Regions from separate parts of the Micromonospora sp. NPDC005172 genome, predicted to be linked through region 2. Evidence: riboswitches for the same ligand, from Rfam matches in the RefSeq annotation. Region 2 holds a riboswitch; each other region holds the start of a gene.
What was found. A riboswitch is a leader RNA that binds a small molecule or an ion and turns the genes downstream of it on or off. The one in region 2 is predicted to bind S-adenosylmethionine.

Region 1: another riboswitch for S-adenosylmethionine. It lies ahead of ABZV06_RS26365 (ABC transporter substrate-binding protein); the one in region 2 lies ahead of thrC (threonine synthase).
Region 3: another riboswitch for S-adenosylmethionine. It lies ahead of ABZV06_RS22040 (aminotransferase class V-fold PLP-dependent enzyme); the one in region 2 lies ahead of thrC (threonine synthase).

What each region holds. Positions count from the first base shown of each region.
Region 1 covers NZ_JBEXIL010000050.1:34,831-41,152, reverse strand. Annotated here, with positions in the region: gene corA (magnesium/cobalt transporter CorA) at 1-168, opposite strand, end outside; gene ABZV06_RS26370 (amino acid transporter) at 365-2,314, shown strand; SAM riboswitch class IV at 2,401-2,512, shown strand; gene ABZV06_RS26365 (ABC transporter substrate-binding protein) at 2,865-3,692, shown strand; gene ABZV06_RS26360 (amino acid ABC transporter permease) at 3,738-4,517, shown strand; gene ABZV06_RS26355 (amino acid ABC transporter ATP-binding protein) at 4,514-5,260, shown strand; gene ABZV06_RS26350 (hypothetical protein) at 5,288-6,322, opposite strand, start outside.
Region 2 covers NZ_JBEXIL010000020.1:2,675-8,996, forward strand. Annotated here, with positions in the region: gene ABZV06_RS16115 (GNAT family N-acetyltransferase) at 1-243, opposite strand, end outside; gene thrC (threonine synthase) at 480-1,766, opposite strand; SAM riboswitch class I at 1,777-1,912, opposite strand; gene ABZV06_RS16125 (DMT family transporter) at 1,980-2,948, opposite strand; gene ABZV06_RS16130 (metalloregulator ArsR/SmtB family transcription factor) at 3,038-3,343, shown strand; gene ABZV06_RS16135 (DoxX family protein) at 3,414-3,857, opposite strand; gene ABZV06_RS16140 (GntR family transcriptional regulator) at 4,129-4,371, opposite strand; gene ABZV06_RS16145 (hypothetical protein) at 4,624-5,178, shown strand; gene ABZV06_RS16150 (hypothetical protein) at 5,401-5,697, shown strand; gene ABZV06_RS16155 (plasmid pRiA4b ORF-3 family protein) at 5,672-6,322, shown strand, end outside.
Region 3 covers NZ_JBEXIL010000034.1:14,797-21,118, reverse strand. Annotated here, with positions in the region: gene ABZV06_RS22065 (ATP-dependent DNA helicase) at 1-1,224, shown strand, start outside; gene ABZV06_RS22060 (AI-2E family transporter) at 1,448-2,746, opposite strand; gene ABZV06_RS22055 (co-chaperone GroES) at 2,905-3,243, shown strand; gene ABZV06_RS22050 (hypothetical protein) at 3,326-3,493, shown strand; gene ABZV06_RS22045 (PrsW family intramembrane metalloprotease) at 3,512-4,990, opposite strand; SAM riboswitch class IV at 5,014-5,134, shown strand; gene ABZV06_RS22040 (aminotransferase class V-fold PLP-dependent enzyme) at 5,182-6,322, shown strand, end outside.

The sequences.
Region 1 (6,322 bases), on a different contig from region 2:
GGCCGGCGAGGCGTACCGGTGTCCCCGGATGTAGACGGCGCTGTCCACCAGCCCTCCGGCGGACGAGCTTCCCGGTTGCGGCGGCGTCACGGCCCCGACCCGGGTCTCGTGCTCGTCGAGCTGGCGGCCGAAGCCGTCGCCTCGGCGGAAGCGGCGGCCACCGACCACGAGCCCGCCCCCTCCCGGCGCTGCCCGGCCCGGGGTTGGGGACGGGGGCGCTGCTTCCCCCGTGCTCCCAGCCCGAAACCCTCGGCGCGCCGCCGGGGCCGGTACTCGCGGCGGGCGGGTTCCGCGCACCGCCGGACGGACGTCGACCGGACGGCGGATACTCGCGGTGACCATGGGCGGGACGGGGGTGACGCCGGTGGAGGTGGACAGGCGTGCCGGCCGGCGGACCGACCGGGTACGGCGCTGGCTGCTCGCCGACGAGTCGCAGCAGCCCGTGCCGCAGGGCCTGCACGTGCGACCACGGGAGGAGCGGCACCACCCGTGGTGGAAGGTGATGTGCCTGACCGGCGTCGACTACTTCTCGACGCTGGGCTACCAGCCGGGCATCGCGGCGCTGGCGGCCGGGGCGCTCTCGCCGGTGGCGACGCTGGTGCTGGTGCTGGTCACCGTGCTGGGCGCGCTGCCGGTCTACCGTCGGGTGGCGGTGGAGAGCCCGCACGGTGAGGGCTCGATCGCGATGCTCGTACGCCTGCTCAGCTACTGGCCGGGCAAGCTGTTCGTGCTGGTGCTGCTGGGCTTCGCGGCCACCGACTTCATCATCACCATCACCCTGTCCGCGGCCGACGCGACCGCCCACATCGACGAGAACCCGTTCCTGCCCGGCGGGCTCAAGGGTCACGAGGTCGTGCTCACGCTGCTGCTCGTGGCCCTGCTCGGCGCGGTGTTCCTCAAGGGGTTCGGCGAGGCCATCGGGATCGCCGTCGTCCTCGTCGCGGTCTACCTGTCGCTGAACGCGGTGGTGATCGCCGACGCGCTGTGGCGGGTGGTGAACCACCCCAGCGCGGTCGGGGACTGGAGCACCGCGCTGCGCACCGGGCACGGCGACCCGCTGATGGTCGTCGCGCTGTCCCTGCTGGTGTTCCCGAAGCTGGCGCTGGGCCTGTCCGGCTTCGAGACCGGGGTGGCGGTGATGCCGCACATCCGGGGGGACCGCCAGGACTCGGAGGATCGGCCGCTGGGCCGCATCCGGGGCGCGCGGCGGTTGCTCACCACCGCCGCCGCGACGATGAGCGTCTTCCTGATCACCAGCAGCGTCACTACCACCGTGCTGATCCCGCCCGAGGCGTTCCGGCCGGGCGGGGCCGCCAACGGCCGGGCGTTGGCCTACCTGGCCCACCAGCACCTCGGAGGGGTGTTCGGCACGGTCTACGACCTCTCCACCATCGGAATCCTCTGGTTCGCGGGGGCGTCCGCGATGGCCGGGCTGCTCAACCTCGTACCCCGGTATCTGCCCCGCTACGGCATGGCGCCGACGTGGGCCCGCGCGGTCCGGCCGCTGGTGCTGGTGTTCACCGGGGTGGCGTTCCTGATCACGGTCGTCTTCTCCGCCAGCGTCGACGCGCAGGGCGGCGCGTACGCGACCGGGGTCCTGGTGTTGATCACCTCGGCGGCGACGGCCGTGACGCTCGCGGCGCGGCGGCGGCGTCAGCGCGGTCGCGCGGTCGCGTTCGGGGTCATCGCCGTGGTGTTCGTCTACACCACCGTGGCGAACGTGGTGCAGCGTCCCGACGGTGTGAAGATCGCCGCCTGTTTCATCGGCGCGATGATCGTGGTGTCGGCGCTGTCACGCGTGCTGCGGGCGTTCGAGCTGCGGGTCGACCACGTCGAGCTCGACGAGGTGGCGACCGGCATGATCGACGAGCGCGCCGGACGTCGCATCCGCCTGATCGCGCACGAGCCGGAGCGCCGCGACCTGACGGAGTACCGCGACAAGCTGGCCCAGACCATGGCGGACAACGACTTCCCCGACGACAGCGACGTGATCTTCGTCGAGGTCCGGGTCACCGATCCGTCGGACTTCGAGACCGGATTGCTGGTGCGTGGCAGCGTGGCGCACGACCGCTTCCCGGTGCTCAGCCTGGCCAGTTCCTCGGTGCCCAACGCGCTGGCCGCGCTGCTGCTGGAGATCCGCGACCGCAGCGCGCGACGCCCGCACATCTACTTCGAGTGGACCGAGGGCGGCCCGGCCCGCAACGTGCTGCGCTACCTGGCGTTCGGGCAGGGCGAGATCGCCTCGGTCACCCGGGAGATCCTGCGCCGCCAGGAGCCGGACCAGACGCGCCGGCCGCACGTGCACGCAGGTTGACCTGCTCGTCGGGCGCAGGCCAGGGCTGGTGAGCGTGGTCATATCGGCTGGACGACCGACCGGTGGCTGCTGCTAGCCTCGGCGCAGGTCATGAGCGCCAGCGACAAGCCCCGGCTCGCTGGCCGGCAACCCTCCTCCGCGGTGGGGTGCCCCGGGTGAAGACCAGGCACCGGCAGGACGTCGGTGCAAGCGTGGCCTGGCACCCAGGTCAGCACCAAGACCCGGGAGACCTCATGCACATCCTCAGCCTCACGCCACCGGCCGTCCGGCGCATGCCGGCCCTGACCCGGCGTCGGCACGTGGACCTGATGCGAATGCGCAGCGCGGCGTGTACCGCCGCCTGAAGCGCTAACCCCTCCCCTCTCGCCCGCCTCCCGGGCACCCACCCATCCGCGCGACCCCTCGCGTCGATCATGAAGTTGTTGCCCGTCCGACCGGCGTGTCGGGGCAACAACTTCATGATCGACGGGGTCGACCTGTTCTTTTGGAGATGACTGTGCGTTTTCTTGGTCGATTTGTTGTTGTTGGCGCGGTTCTTGTTGCTGGTGGGTTGAGTGGCTGCGGGGGTGGGGGTGGTGGCTCGGCGGCGGGTAGTGGTGGCAGCAACCCGTACGGTCTGGCGCAGCCGGGTGTGCTGCGGGCCGGCACGCTGACCGACGCGCCGCCCAACGTGTACCTCAAGGACGGTAAGTTCACCGGCTTCGACAACGACCTGCTGACCGCCGTGGCCGGCAAGCTCGGCCTGCGGGTCGAGTTCGTCGGTACCGACTTCTCCGCGCTGCTGTCCCAGGTCAACAACCACAAGTTCGACGTCGGCAGCTCCTCGATCACCATCACCGAGGCGCGCAAGAAAACCGTCGACTTCGGCAACGGGTACGACTTCGGCTACTTCGGCCTGGACGTCCCGGCCGGTTCACCGATCACCGGGTTCGACCAGCTCGCCGGCAAGCGGGTCGTGGTGGTGCAGGGCACGGTCCAGGACGACTACGCCACCGGCAAGCAGCTCGACCCGGTGCGTGTACCGGACTACAACGGCGCGATCAACCAGCTCAAGGCGGGCACCGCCGACGCCTGGATCGCACCGGCCGAGATCGGCGAGAAGTCGGCCGCCGACAGCAACGGCAAGATCACTGTGGCGGCCAAGGAGCTCAGCCCCGCCCCGACCGCGTACGCCGTCGCCAAGGATGGCGACAAGCTGCGCGAGGCGCTGAACAAGGGCCTCGACGAGGTGATCGCCGACGGCACGTGGAGCCGGTTGCAGGCCCAGTACTACCCGGGGCGACCGATCCCGGCCGACTTCACCCCGGGCAGCGGCAAGGCGGCGGCCCCGGCCACGCCGTCCGGGTCGGCGCAGCCGTCCGCCTCGACGGCGTCCTGAGCGACAAGCGGTGACGAGCGAGCGGGACGGTAGGAGAGGCGAACGATGGATCCGTTGAGCACCCTGTGGGAGACGTTCTTCGACGCCGACGCGATGCGCGAGGCGCTGCCCGAGATGCTGACCGTCGGGCTGCCCAACACCCTGATCCTGGCCGTCTCCGCCGCCCTGCTCGGCACGGTGCTGGGTCTGCTGCTGGCCGTGGCCGGCATCTCCCGTAGTCGGTGGCTGCGCTGGCCCGCGCGGGTCTACACCGACGTGTTCCGGGGGCTGCCGGCCGCGGCGACGATCCTGCTGATCGGCGTCGGGCTGGCCCCGCTGGGCATGCAGGTCTGGGGACCGGAACCGTACCCGCTGGGCATCCTCGCGCTGTCACTGATCGCCGCCGCGTACATCGGGGAGATTTTCCGCTCCGGCATCCAGTCGGTGGAGGCAGCGCAGTTGGAGGGCGCGCGGGCGCTCGGCTTCTCCTGGGCCGACGCGATGCGGCTGGTGATCATCCCGCAGGGCATCCGGCGGGTGCTGCCCGCCTGGGTCAACCAGCTCATCGCGCTGATCAAGGACTCCAGCCTGGTGTACTTCCTCGGTCTGGTGGCCAGCCAGCGGGAGTTGTTCCGCATCGGGCAGGACTACGCGGCCACCACCGGCAACGAGTCCGCGCTGCTGCTGGCGGGTCTGTTCTACCTGGCGTTGACCGTCCCGCTGACGCACGTCGTCAACGCGATCGACCGGCGGTTGCGCCACGGCCGGCCCACCACCGCACCCGCGGACGACGAGGACGAGGACGACCCAGAGCTGACTGGCATCCAGGAAGGAGACCGGCGATGACCACCACCGCGACCACCACCTCGGTCAGCGTCGACGCGCGTGACGTCCACCTGGCCTTCGGGTCGAATCGCGTGCTGCGCGGCGTCGACCTCAGCGTGCCGCGCGGCGCGACGGCCTGCGTGATCGGCCCGTCCGGTTCGGGCAAGTCCACTCTGCTGCGTACGCTCAACCGACTGATCGAGCCGGACCGGGGCGACGTCCTGCTGGACGGGCGCAGCGTGCTGCGCGACGACCCGGACGCGCTGCGCCAGCGGGTGGGCATGGTGTTCCAGCAGTTCAACCTCTTCCCGCACATGAGCGTGCTGCGCAACGTCACATTGGCGCTGCGTCGGCTCCGCAAACTCGGCGAGGACGAGGCTGTCCAGGTCGCCCGCGCGCAGTTGGAGCTGGTGGGGCTCGCCGGTAAGGCCGACGCCCGGCCCTCGCAGCTCTCCGGTGGTCAGCAGCAGCGGGTGGCGATCGCCCGGGCGTTGGCGCTGCGACCCGAGGTGATGCTCTTCGACGAAGCCACCTCGGCACTCGACCCGGAGCTGGTCAAGGGGGTCCTCGGGGTGATGGCCGACCTGTCCGCCGCCGGGATGACCATGGTGGTGGTCACGCACGAGATGGGCTTCGCCCGGCAGGTCGCCGACACCGTCGCCTTCATGGACCGGGGTGTCGTGCTGGAGGCCGGCCCGCCGGAGCAGATCTTCGAGGGAGCCGAGCATCCCCGGCTGCGTCGCTTCCTCGCCCAGGTGCTCTGAGCCCGTCGCCCAGGTGGCCGGCGGCGCTCAGCCGGCCTGGTGGCGCAGGTGTGCGGCGAACGCCTTCAGATCACCGAGCAGCTCCAGGATGGCGTTGCGGTAGGCGACCGACGCCCAGAGGTGCAGCTCCTCGTCGTCCAGTCCGCCGAACGCGAGCGACAGCGCCTTGCGTCGACGCCGGTCGAGCACCTTGTGCGGGCGGGCCAGGAGGTCGCCCTCGCGCCGCAACGCCTGGAGGTAGGCGGCCACCGCCTCCTGATAGTGCCGCCCGGCGACCCTCTCCAGCAGGGTGAACTCGAAGACGTTCAACGCCGCCTCGGAATCCCAGTAGGCGCTGTCGCGCACCGGCGCGCTCGCCACGTGCCGGCCCATGGCGTGGCGGGCCTCGTAGAGCAGCAGCACGCCCCGGCCGGTGGTGCTCAGCGGTCGGCGGGGTGCCGGCAGCCGCAGCGTCCGCACCGGCGCGGCCGCGGTCAGGTCCACCGCGCTGGCGTACGTCGGCATGCGCTGCGTCGCCGACGCCGACTCGGGCAGCAGGCAGGCCCGCTCCTGATACGGCACCGGACCCCGGCCGGGAGGCAGGGCGCGTACCGTCGCGTCGTGCAGCTCGCTGAGCGGCCGGTCGTCCGGGGCGCGGCCCGGTGGCAGCGTGAGCACGAGACCGTTGGCGCCGGGCACCGGCACGCCCAACACGCAGGAGTTGCGCAGGAACGCCCAGGTCGCCGCCGCCTCGCGAATGCCGCTCGCCACAGCCTGGGCGTCGGCGCGCCAGTCCTGGGCGATCCGTAGCCGTTGCGCCAGGTCGGCGGTCGCCGCGCCGTCGTGCGGATACAGCTCCCGAACGGCCCGGGGCAGCGACCCGGGGCGCAGCGCCAGCGGGTCGCCGGTGGGCGGGGGCGCGGCGTGCCTGGAGCAGTCGGCGTCGGAGTGCGGGTCACCGTCGACCGCGTGGCAGTCGCCCAACCAGCTCGCGCCGGGAGGACCGGCCGGACGGGCGAACGCCAGGTGAGGCAACCGGCCGGTACGCAGGACCGTCTCGTACTGCGGTCGGGCTCGCCCGGC
Region 2 (6,322 bases):
GTCGGTGTTGTCGAGCTGCGGCAGGTCGAGCTGGAGGTAACCGGCGGGCGTACCGTCCAGGCGGGCCAGCGCCCAGAGCGAGCGGGTGCCGGGCATCGGGGCGTGGAAGAACCCGTCGAAGCGTTGCCGGCAGGACGGTGGGAAGTCGGGCAGGTCGGCCTCGGTGGCCGCCGCTCCGATCCGGTACGCCTCGTCGACCGCGGCCCGGTCGGTGCCGTCGAACGGCACGATCGTGATGCTCATGCCGGTGAGCCTGACAGCCGCAAAAGCGACAGGGCCAGCGATTATTCGCTGGCCCTGTCGGACGTGGTCGGGAGGGGCATTCGCACAACGCCTCCGGCGTTGGGTCGCAAGAACTTCAAAAGTCTTCGGCGAAATGCCCTCCCGCACGGAGCATCTTGCGCCGTCCGGTTCCTGCCGTCAAGTCCTGAGCGGCGGGTTTTCCACACTCACAGCGAAAACCCAGTCACCGGGCGGATTCAGCCCAGAAGCCCCGCGTCCCGGGCGGCACGCAGGGACGGCTTGATGTGGTGGGTCGGCCCGACCTGTGCGGCCACGGCGTCGATGGTCTTCAGACCCTCGCCGGTGTTGAAGACGACCGTCTCCGCCGTCGGGTCGAGCCGGCCGGACTCGACCAGCTTGCGCAACACTGCCGCGGTCACGCCGCCCGCCGTCTCGGCGAAGACCCCGGTGGTACGGGCCAGGTCGCGGATGCCGGCGCGGATCTCGTCGTCGTCGGCGTACTCCATCCAGCCACCGGTGCGACGCACCGCCTCCAGTGCGTAGAGGCCGGCGGCCGGGTCACCGATGTTGAGCGACTTGGCGATGCCGGTGGGCTTGACCGGGATGATCGTGTCCGTGTCGGCGTGCAGGGCCGTGGCGATCGGGTTGCAGCCGGCCGACTGCGCGCCGAAGACCTTCCAGCCGCCGGCCGGCGCGTCGACCAGGCCGATCTCGACCAGCTCGGAGAACGCCTTGTCAATCTTGGTGAGCAGTTCGCCGCTGGCCATCGGGATCACCACCTGGGCGGGAATCCGCCAGCCCAGCTGCTCGGCCACCTCGTAGCCGAGGGTCTTGGAACCCTCCGCGTAGTACGGGCGGACGTTCACGTTGACGAAGGCCGTGTCCTCGAACTCGTCGGTCTCCACCAGCTCACCGCAGAGCCGGTTGACGTCGTCGTAGGAGCCGTCGATGGCGACCAGTTCGCCGCCGTACACGGCGGTGGTGATGACCTTGCCCTGCTCCAGGTCGGAGGGGATGAAGACGATCGAGGGCACGCCGGCGCGGGCGGCGTGCGCGGCCACCGAGTTGGCCAGGTTGCCGGTGGACGCGCAGGCGAACCGGGTGAACCCGAGCGCCTTGGCGGCGGTCAACGCCACCGAGACGACCCGGTCCTTGAACGAGTGGGTCGGGTTGGCGCTGTCGTCCTTGACCCAGAGCGGCGCGGTGATGCCCAACTCGGCGGCGAGGTGCGGGGCCGCCACCAGCGGGGTCAGCCCCGGGTCGAGGGTGACCCGGGTGGCCGGGTCCTGCCCGGCGGGCAGCAGCGCGGCGTACCGCCAGATGTTGTCCGGCCCGGCCTCGATCTGCTCGCGGGTCACGGTGGCCAGCGCGGCGGTGTCGTAGTCGACTTCCAGCGGGCCGAAACACTCGTAGCAGGCGTGCTGGGCGGCGAGCGGGTAGCGGGCCGAACAGGCGCGGCAGACGAGGGCACGGGCGGGGCTGGCGGAGGTGTCGATGCCGGAGGCGGCGAGCGTCGACGTCATGTCGAGGGTCCTCTCATCTTTCCCCGCATCGCACGGTGCGGCGGGGACGGAATTGGCACCTGCCCCGCGGGTCGCTCAGCGGTGAGCGCGCGGGGTGGTTGCCGGGGCGTCGTCGGGCCGTATCCCTCAGCCCCTCTGGATGAGGTATGCAGTTGTGCCGTCGAGTCTAGGCAACGTTGCCCGGCGCCTCCACCGGGCATCCCAGCCAGTGGGTCAGCGGTGCGCCACCGCCACTGGGTCGACCACCGCGCCGGGGTCGGTGACCGCCGTCGGCCGGGGCGGCGGCGAGGGCCGGGGACGGGTCCGCGCGGCGAGGTTCGCGGCGACCAGCGCGGCGATGGTGATCGCCGCCCCGACCAGCTCGACCGTCTCCGGACGGTAGCCACGGGCGATCTGCACGACGAAGGTGGTCACCGGGACCAGGTTCATGAACAGGGCCGCGTTGGCGGCGCCCAGCCGCTGCACACCGGTGTTCCAGGCCAGCACCGCGACGACTGCGGCGACGAGCACGGCGTACGCCAGTTGCGGGGTGATCGCCACGAGGTCCGCGGCCGCCGGCGCGTGCTGCCACCCGACGGCGTCGGCGCCGATGCTCGCGGCCAGCATGGCGGCCGTGCCGGCGAGCGCGGTCAGCGTGGTGAAACGCAGCGGCGACCAGGCGCCGAACCGGGTCGCGCCGTGGGTGTAGATGGCCCAGCCGAGCACCGCGCCGATCATCATGAGGCCGCCGAGACCGAACTGGCCGAGCCCGGCCAGGCTCCCGCGGGTGATCACCAGGCCGACTCCGAGGAGCGCCACCAGGGAGAGGGCCAGCAGGAAGGGCTTCGGTCGTACGCCGTCCCGGGCCCACCGCACCAGTTGGGTGATGATCGGGGTGGTCGCCACGAAGAGGGAGACCTGCTGCGGGGCGGCGTGTTCGAGAGCCAGGTTGGTGAGCAGGTTGAAACCGGCGAAGCCGACGACGCCCAGCACCATTACCTCGGCTCCCCGACCGCCGAGCCGCAGCGCGGCCGACCCCTCGCGGAGCAGCAGGATGCCGACCAGGATGACGGCGGCGAACAGATAGCGGGCGGTGGTCAGGTTGAGCGGGTCGACAGTGGTCAGCGCGGTGGCCAGGATCGGGAACATCGCACCCCAGGCGAGCGCGGCGAGCAATGGGTAGGCGGCGGCGCGGGATCGCATCGTCAGCTCCTGTTCGAGTATCTTCGAACCAACGACACCGACCATAGGGTGTTGTTCGATCGTTGTCGAACAAGGGTTAGACTGGTCACATGGAGCTGCACGAACCCGACCTGACCGCCGTACCGGTCACCGCCGTGCTGGCCGCACTCGCCGACGACGTGCGGTTGCAGATCGTCCGGGCGCTCGCCGACGGCGGTGAGGCCGCCTGCGGCAGCTTCGACTTCGGCGTCTCCAAGGCGACCCGCAGCCACCACCTCAAGGTGCTGCGCGAGGCCGGCCTGACCCGCACCCGGGCCGCCGGCACGAGCCGCCTGGTCCGACTGCGCCGCGACGAGGTGGACACGCTCTACCCCGGCCTCCTGGACGCGGTCCTCACATCCCGACCGACGGCCTGACCCCTGCACCCACGCGCGCGTCGCCGGAGCCGATTCGCCTAGGCTCCGGCGACGCGCAGTGAGCGTGCGGTCAGGCGTTCACCGGGCTGGGCTCGGCCATCGACGGCACCTGGACGCGCCGCTTGAAGAGCAGCGCGTCGAGCGCCCACGGGCCCGACCCGAGCGCCGCGACCAGCAGGAACGACCAGCAGAAGAGGGCCGCCTGCTCACCGCCGTTGTACAGCGGCAGCAGGCCGTCCGGCTGGTGCACGACGAAGTAGGCGTACGCCATCGAGCCGGACGCGAGAAGCGCGGCTGGTCGGGCGAAGAGTCCGACCAGCACCAGCGCGCCGCAGATGAGCTGGATCAGGGCGGCCCACCAGCCCGGCCAGGTGCCGAGCGGTACCGCCTTGCCGGTCATCGGGTTGCCGCCGAACAACCCGAAGACCGACGAGAGGCCGTGCAGCGTGAACAGCAGGCCGATCACGATGCGGAACAGGGACAGGATCGGCCCGCCGAGCCGAGAGACGTTCATGGAGACCTCCATCGAAGGGAACAGATCTCTTCCATGGTGGGGCCTCAAGGCATCGATGTTAATAAGTTCTTTGCTAGTGGGAAAATCCCCGGCGGGAGAACCTGAGGCGCAATGCTGTAATTGCGACTTTGCCCTGATTTGACCGACACCCCAGTGACTCTCGCGCATTGGGAGCGCTCCCGAACCCTCAACGTACCGGCTGGCGTGGTGCCCGCACACCCTGTCGAGCTGCCCCGAATGTGGGGCAAGCGGCTACCGACCTACGCATTATTTAGCCGTCGGCCTCGTCAGAGTCTGGCTCGGGAACGAACACTCCCCGCCCCGGAGCGCCAACAACGACACCCCGATCGCGTAAGAGTGCCACCGAGCGAGCCGCAGTGGATACCGACACCGAGTACAGGTCACTGAGCTGCGCGTATGACGGAATCTTGGTACCTGGCCCGTACTCCCCGCTCCTGATCCGGGCGGCGATGTCAGCCGCGATGTCTGCATAGCTCAAAGGGATTGCGGGCATCGGTGTTCCTTCCGGGTTGGCAATCCCATCTGATCACGACACGAGTTCGCGCCTCAACAACTTGGTTGACCTATGTCACTAGGTGCAATAGCATGAAGGTGAGCCGTCCGGGTTGGCACCAGGGTTGGTTCACCCTCCGGGCTTTGCCCGGTTTGAAGCCGGGGCAGCGCTCAAAGGTGGTCCAGGACCCGAGCTGGGCTGGTTGTGGCGCTGCCCCGGCATCCCCCGTAACCCCACGAGAGGAGTCCACCCGTGACCGTGTCGGAGACCGAGACGGAAGTGCCGGCGGCGAGCGCGATCTGGTCCGTGGAGCAGGTGACGGCGGAGCTGCGCGAGACGTACCTCGCCGTCGCCGCCGCCGCTGTGCTGCTGGAACGGACCGGGGCGGGTTGCGCCCATCCGGCGATCCGGCTGGCGCGGCGCAGCGGCGAGGATGCGCTCGACCTGGCCGGTGACGCGGAACGGCAGCTCAGTGACGGCGTCCACCTGCTCCGCACCGACGCCGGCCATCAGGGTCGGGCCACCATCGGCGCTCTGGTCGAGGTGCTGGACACCGTCCGAGACCAGTTGGCCGGTGCGGCCAACCGGATCGGCGCGCTCCCGGCCCGGATCACCACTGCTGGGCGGCAGCTCCTCGACACCGACCAGCACGACTCGACCAACGACCCGGCGACCGAGACCGCGGCCGGGCAGTGGCACCGGGCTGCCGACCAGCTCGGGCTGATGACCGAGAGCCTTTCCGCGGCGGTCGCCGCGCTCACGTCGTACACCGGCGGGTTGTCCGGCGCGGAACCCGCCACCACCTGAACCTGCCCGCGGACCTGCGTGGGAAGGAAAGGGCCCGGGGTGGGTGCTGAGCTCCGGCCGGTACGTCACGCGCGGGCGTGCCGGCCGACCCCGCCCGCCCCGGCGCCGCCCGCAACCAGCATCGAACGGAAGGCGGTCCACTGTGATCTACCAGCCCATCCGGCTACTGCTTCCCCAGCTCGTCCGCGCCGTCTCGACCGCACCAAACAACCGGTGGTCCCGATGACCGAACCGCACTGGATCATTCACCTGCCGACCACCCTGCACCGGATCGACGACGCTGCGGCGCTGGCCATGGCGCTGCGCCACTCCCTCGGTCATGTGCTCGCCATCGACTTCGGCGAGACGACGCTCAGCGAGGAGGACCGGCAGTTCCTGCGTACCCGCGTCTGGTGCGACAACCGCCTACCCGGCGGTGCCCGCTGTGCGCTGCGCGCCGACCACCCCGGCGAGTTGTGTGAAGCCACCCGGGCGGTCGTGGAAACATGCTCGGATGAGCCCCGAGAGTCGCCGCCGTAAGCGCGCCAAGCCCAGCCGGTCCGGGCAGCAGGTTGTTCGTCGTGCCCAGCTCACCGACGTCGAACAGTGCGACTGCCCGGCGTGTTCGGGCGCCGACGTCGACCCGCAGAGCTTCATCGTCGACCTGGTCGGCGAGGGTGCACACCTGATCAAGACGGACGATCCCGTCGAGGCCGAGTTGTTTGCCGCGAATTTCCTGTCCGCCGGTGATCTTGCCGGCGAAGACTTCACCGAGGCTCTCAACGATGGCATGCTGCCGGCCGTTGCCGAGATCGGCACGCCGGAGGCGCTCGCCGTACTGCTCGCGATCGACGCCGTCCGGGAGGGCACCGTCGCAGCGGCCGCCGCCCGGCGTCTGATGGACGCGGGCGTCGAAGCGCCGAGTTGGGCCAGTGAGCTACGCCAGCCCGTGCGGGTCGGCCCATGTCGGCGGTTCGCCGACCCGGCGGGCAGCGCCTCCATGCTCGTCTGCGCCTTCGAGCGGGCGGGGCGCTCGTACGGGTTCGTCGTCCACGTCGACCACCTCCACTGTGACGCGGCTGCCGATATCGTGTTCTTTCCCGCTGACGCCCTGGCCGAGGTTGTCACCACCATCCAGCAGAACGGCCGCCGTGCCGGTCTGACG
Region 3 (6,322 bases), on a different contig from region 2:
CTCACCGCCGCCGGTGACGCCCTCGCCGTCGGGCTCGCCGAGGCGCCGGCCGGTCGACTCACCGCCGGCCTGCCGACGCCGCTGCACCAAGCGTGCACTCTGCTCGACTCGGCCACCCGCGCCGCCCTGGACGCGATCGGCGACATCAAGTCGGACGATCCCGACCCGGTCCGCAAGCAGCAGGCCAAGGCCGCCATGGACGACCTGTCCACCACCGCGCAGCGGCTCCTCGAAGAGGCCGACCACGACGTGGCCTGGGTGGAGAAGAACGACAGTGGCAACCGTCGGGCACTTGTCGTCGCGCCCCTCTCGGTCGCCGGCACTCTCGCCGCCCACCTGTACGACGAGCGCACAGTGGTCGCCACCTCGGCCACCCTGGCGCTCGGCGGCCGGTTCGACACGGTGGCCCGTGCCCTCGGCCTGGACGCGCCGCCGGTCCCGGCGTCACCGGCTGCCGCCACGATGGCCGCCCGCACCGGCGCGGGCCGCCCGGCCGCCGAGACACCGGGCCGCCGGCTGGCCGACGCCACCACCATCCCCGCGACCGAGGGGCCGGGCTGGCGGTCACTGGACGTCGGCTCGCCGTTCGACTACGCGCGGCAGGGCATCCTGTACGTCGCCGCGCACCTGCCCCGACCCAGCGTCTCCGGCCTGCCCGACGCGGCCGGTGAGGAACTGCTCGGTCTCGTCGAGGCGCTCGGTGGTCGTACTCTCGGGCTCTTCTCCTCCCGGCGGGCCGCGACGCAGGCGGCGGAGCTGCTGCGCGCGCGGACCGACCTGCCGGTGTTGTTGCAGGGCGAGGAGGCGCTGCCGCTGCTGGTCCGCCGGTTCCGCGAGGAGCAGTCCAGCTGCCTGTTCGGGGTGATGTCGCTCTGGCAGGGAGTGGACGTACCGGGCGACGCCTGCCAGCTCGTGGTCATCGACCGGCTGCCCTTCCCACGCCCCGACGAACCGCTCGCGGCGGCCCGCGCCGCAGCCGTCGACGCGGGCGGCGGCTCCGGGTTCGCGGCGGTCAGCGTGCCGATCGCCGCGGTACGCCTCGCACAGGGAGTGGGCCGGCTCATCCGGGCTACCGGCGACAAGGGCGTCGTCGCGGTGCTCGACTCGCGCCTGGAGACCGCCCGGGGCTACGGGCCGTTCCTACGCCGGTCGCTACCCCCGTTCTGGTACACGACCCGCCCCGAGGTGGCCCGAGGCGCCCTAAAGCGCCTCGCCACCACCTGACCCCCCACCCACACCCCGCACCCCGCACCCCGCACCCCGCACCCCGCACCCCGCACCCCGCCGATCTTGCGGTTTCTGTGGTTGATTTAGCACGGTATGCCCTCTATGCCGCGACAGAAAGTGCAAGATCGCGGAGCGGGGAGGCGTGGGGAGCGCGGGGGCGTGGGGAGCGTGGGGGCGCGGGGGGCGCGGGGGGCGCGGGGTAGGGCGGGGGCGGGGCGGGTTAGGGGGCTTGGGAGGCGACTACTACGGCGTCTGGTGGGGTGTCCGGGACCGTGCGGGCGGCCAGTCGGCGTACCGCGGTGTTCAGCACCGCGATCAGCGGCACGGAGACCAGCGCGCCGGTGATACCCGCGAGCACCACTCCCGCCGCGATCCCGATGATCACCGCGAGCGGGTGGATGGCCACCGCCCGACCCATGATGAGGGGCTGGAGAATGTGCCCCTCCACCTGCTGCACACCGATCACCGCACCCAGGATGATCAGCGCGGTGACCGGGCCGCTGTCGACGAGCGCCACCAGCACGGCCACGCCTCCGGAGAGCGCCGCGCCGACGATCGGGATGAACGCGCCGAGGAACACCAGCGCCGCCAGCGGGAAGGCGAACGGCACGTCGAAGACGACCAGGAAGATGCCGATACCGACGGCGTCGATGAAGGCGACCAGCACGGTCGCACGGACGTACGCGACGAGGGTCTGCCAGGCGGCCCGGCCGGCGTCGTCGACCTTCCAGCGGGCGGCCACCGGCAGCAGCCGTACGACGAAACGCCAGATCTTGTTGCCGTCGCGCAGGAAGAAGAACGTCGCGAACAGCACCAGTAGCGTGCCGGTCAGCACCTCCGCCAGCGTCGCCGCGGTGCTCAGCGCGCCGCTGGTGAACTTCGAGGTGTTGTCGTTGATCCAGCCCTGCGCCTCGTCGATGTAGCGGTCGAGCTGGGTGTCGGACAGGTGCAGCGGACCCGTCTTCAGCCAGTTCTGGATCTGCCGGACACCCTGCGACGACTTCTCGCTCAGCTCCGGTACGCCCTGGATGAACTCGTTGACCACCAGGGTGAGCGTGCCGATGACGGCCGCCAGGCCGCCGACCAGCACCACTGCCGTCGCCATCGAACGGGGTAGCCGGGCGCGCAGCAGCCAGCCCACGGCCGGCGCGAGCAGTGCCGAGAGCAGCATCGCGATGGCCAACGGGATGATCACGATCCGGACCGTGCCGACGATCCGGAGCAGCGCCCAGGCCACCACACCGATCACGATCAGCCGCCAGCACCAGGCGGCGGCGATCCGTAGGCCGTGCGGCACGTCGGCGTCGTCCCGGCTGGACGTCGAGCTGTGCAGGTCCACCGGAGGCTCCGCGCCGACGACCGTGGCCTTCGCCGGTGCGACGGGCCCAGGGATGGCCGGCGAGGCCACTCCCGGCGTCTCCGGGGCGTCGCCCGGGGTCTGCTCAGCGATGCTCACCGACTTCTGTCCTGACTGGTAGGCGCGGCGCAGCCGCCCGCGTACCTGCTCGAAGCGGCTCAAGCGCACCTCCTGGCAGAAGAGTCGTCCGCCCAGGGCGACAGGTCGGACAGCATACGTCCGTTCCCGACACCGTAGGGCAGTTCCGCCACACAATGCCCGCATCGCCGTGGGCGTAACCACCGGCAGCCGGTCACCTGCGACACGGTAGCGTCTGCCCCGTGACCGCCGACCAGGATCTCGACTCCGGCCTGCCCATCCGCCTGCTGCACGATCGTGTGCTGGTGCGGATGGACGGCAGCGAGGGCGAGCGTCGCTCCACCGCTGGCATCGTCATCCCGGCGACCGCCGCGGTCGGCAAGCGCCTCGCTTGGGCGACCGCCGTGGGTGTGGGGCCGAACGTCCGCGCCATCGTCTCCGGCGATCGGGTGCTCTTCGACCCGGACGAGCGTTCCGAGGTCGAGTTGCACGGCCGCGGGTACGTGCTGCTGCGCGAGCGCGACGTGCACGCCGTGGCCGCCGTACGGGTGGAGAACGACTCCACCGGCCTCTACCTGTAGACCTCCCCCCGAGCGCGGTCGCGCCGTTTGTCGGCGCGTACGACGGGAAGCCAGCCGGCGACCGTGGCCCTGGGGAGGGACGATGCCGGTATTCGTCAAGAAGCTGCTGACCTGGGGCAGCGTCGCGTTCCTGATCTACTTCATGGCGTTCCGCCCGGACGGTGCCGCGCAGTTGTTCAAGGGGATCGGGGTCGCGCTCATGGCGATGGCCCAGGGGCTCGGCGACTTCCTCACCACGCTGATGACCTGACCCGCCGCCCGGCCGCGCTCAGGCGTGACCGTGCGGCCACGGCGCGGCGGGGCGTAGTTCATGCCAGCCGGCCGGCGGGTGGTTGACCGGGGGCGGCGGGGCGAGCACCACCGGGATGGGCACCACCGGCTCGTCGGGCGCGGCGACCGATCGCCGCGTACCGTCCGGGAAGCGCAGGTGGTACTGGCTGCCGTCCCAGACGCCGGCCGGGGCCTGCGGATCGCGGCCCACGAAGTACGACCGGTACGCCGTGATCGCCTCCAGCAGTTGACGTTCCTCGACGGCGGTCCGCTCCCGGTCGGCCGGTTTGCGGTCGAGACCGCGCAGCGTCCCGTCGCGCAGCAGGGCCAGCCGGGTCGCCGCGAGCTGGTATCCGCGCATCGCCCGCGCCCCGGCGTCCCCGGCGACGCGGCGCGCCCAGCTCCGGGCGGCGTGCCGACGACCCAGGCTGCTCAGAGCGGCCACCTCGGGCGGGCTCAACCAGCCGGCGCGTACGTAGTCGGGCAGCGTCCGCTCGGTGAGCCGTCCCTCCCAGGCGCGCAACCACACGGCCAGCCCGACCACGCCGAAGAACACCGGCACCATCAGGCCCAGGAAGCCGTACAGCATGATCACTGCCTCGCCGGTGGCCTGGGTCAGCGTCGGCAGCAGGTTCCACGTCCCGTGCAGCATCATCGCCAGCAGCAGGCCGGCGATCGGGGCCAGCACCCGGACACGCCGGTCGGCGGTACGGGAGGCCACCCCGAGGCCGACACCGGTCATCGAGGTGAAGAGGGGATGGGCGAACCCGAAGAGGAGGATCCGCACGATGAAGATGGCGATCACCTGCTGGGTACCGGTCGCCGGACCGTACCGGTCGGCACCGGCCGCGTAGCCGTATCCGCCCAGGTAGAGGATGTTCTCCACCATGGCGAAGCCGACTGCGGAGAGCCCGCAGTAGACCAGGCCGTCGGTGATCCCGGACCACTCCCGGCGGCGGAAGATCAGCAGCAGGATCGGGCCGAGGGCCTTGGTCAGCTCCTCGATGAACGGTGCCACCAGCACGCCGGTCAGCGCATCCGGCAGTCCCCAGTCCGCGAAGCGTCCGGCGGCGAACTCGTTCACGTTCAGCGAGGCGGCCGTGGAGACGAACGCGCCCCAGGCGAAGCAGAAGATCAGATATTTCAGGGGTTCCGGTTCGTAACGGTCGAGCCAGAGGAAGCAGGCGACGAGCACCGGCACCGGCAGGATCGCGGCGACCACCCCGACCAGCAGCGCCTGTACGCCCAGCGACTGGCCGAGGGTGAACACCATGAAGACCGCGCACGCGGCGATGAGCAGCACCACCCCGGCCAGCACCAGGAACCGCACCCAGCCGAAGCGGCGCGGCGGCATCCCGGGTGACGAGCCGGCGGGCGGGGCCGCGGGCGTGTGCGGCGGCGACGGCAGGGGTGCACCGGGCGGGGTGTCGGCCATGCGGTCAGCGTAGCCATCCGCCGCCGGCTGGTCCGGGCGCATCCACAGCCGCTATGCTGCCGGCAGGTCACGAGCGCCAGCGTCAAGCCCCGGCTTGCTGGCCGGCAACCCTCGTCGAGTTCGCGGTGGGGTGCCCCGGGTGATGACCGGGCCCAGCCCGATCGGCGTGCTGGGCAAGCGCGGACCCCGTCCCGACAGGCACACCCGGGGTCCCTGACCCCGGAGGTTCCGGCGTGTCCGTCACTCTCGTACCCTCGCTGCCCAGCCTGCCCGCCGTCGCGTCCGCGCCGTCGGCGGCGCTCGACGTGCTCGGCGTACCCGGCGAGATCAACCTCGACTACGCGGCCACCGCGCCGTGCGCGCGGGCCGCGGCCGACGCGGTCACCGAACTGCTCCCCTGGTACGCCAGCGTGCACCGGGGCGCGGGAGCGCTGTCGCGGCGCTGCACCCTGGCGTACGAGCGGGCCCGGCAGACGGTCGGCGACTTCTTCGGCGCGCGTGCCGACGACCACGTGATCTTCACTCGGAACACCACCGACGCCCTCAACCTGTTGGCCCGGTCGTTGCCCGCTGGCACGACTGTGGTCACCTTCGCCGGTGAGCACCACGCGAACCTGCTGCCCTGGCCGCGCGGCTCGGTACGCCTGCCGGTGCCCGCCGACCCGGCCGGGGCGGTACGCGCTCTCGCCGCCGCCCTGACCGAGCTGCGCCGCGACAGCAACCCCACGCTGCCGGTGCTGGTCGCGGTCACCGGGGCGAGCAACGTGACGGGTGAGCTGTGGCCGGTCGCCGAGCTGGCCCGGGTGGCCCACCGGCACGGCGCCCGGATCGTCCTCGACGCCGCGCAGCTCGCCCCACACGCCCCGGTCGACCTGCACGCGCTCGACGTGGACTACCTGGCCGTCTCCGGCCACAAGCTGTACGCCCCGTTCGGCGCGGGTGTGCTCGTCGGCCGGGCGGACTGGCTGGACGCCGCCCCGCCGTACCTCGTCGGCGGCGGTGCCACCAGCAACGTCGGGCCGGCCACCCATGACGTGACCTGGGCGACCGGCCCGGCCCGGCACGAGGCCGGCACCCCGAACCTGTTGGGCGCGGTGGCGCTGGCGGCGGTGTGCGCGGCGCTGGCCGACGCCGACCGGGTCGCGCTGCACGCCCGTGAGCAGGCGTTGCTGGCTCGGCTGCGCGACGGCCTCGCCGCCCTGCCGCACGTGGTGGAGCTGCGGACCTTCGACGCGGACGCGCCCCGGGTCGGCATCGTGTCGTTCGTGGTCGCCGGTCAGGACTCCGCGACGGTAGCCGCGCGGCTCGCCTCCGAGCACCGGATCGGCGTACGCGACGGGTTGTTCTGTGCCCATCCGCTGGCCCGGCGGCTGC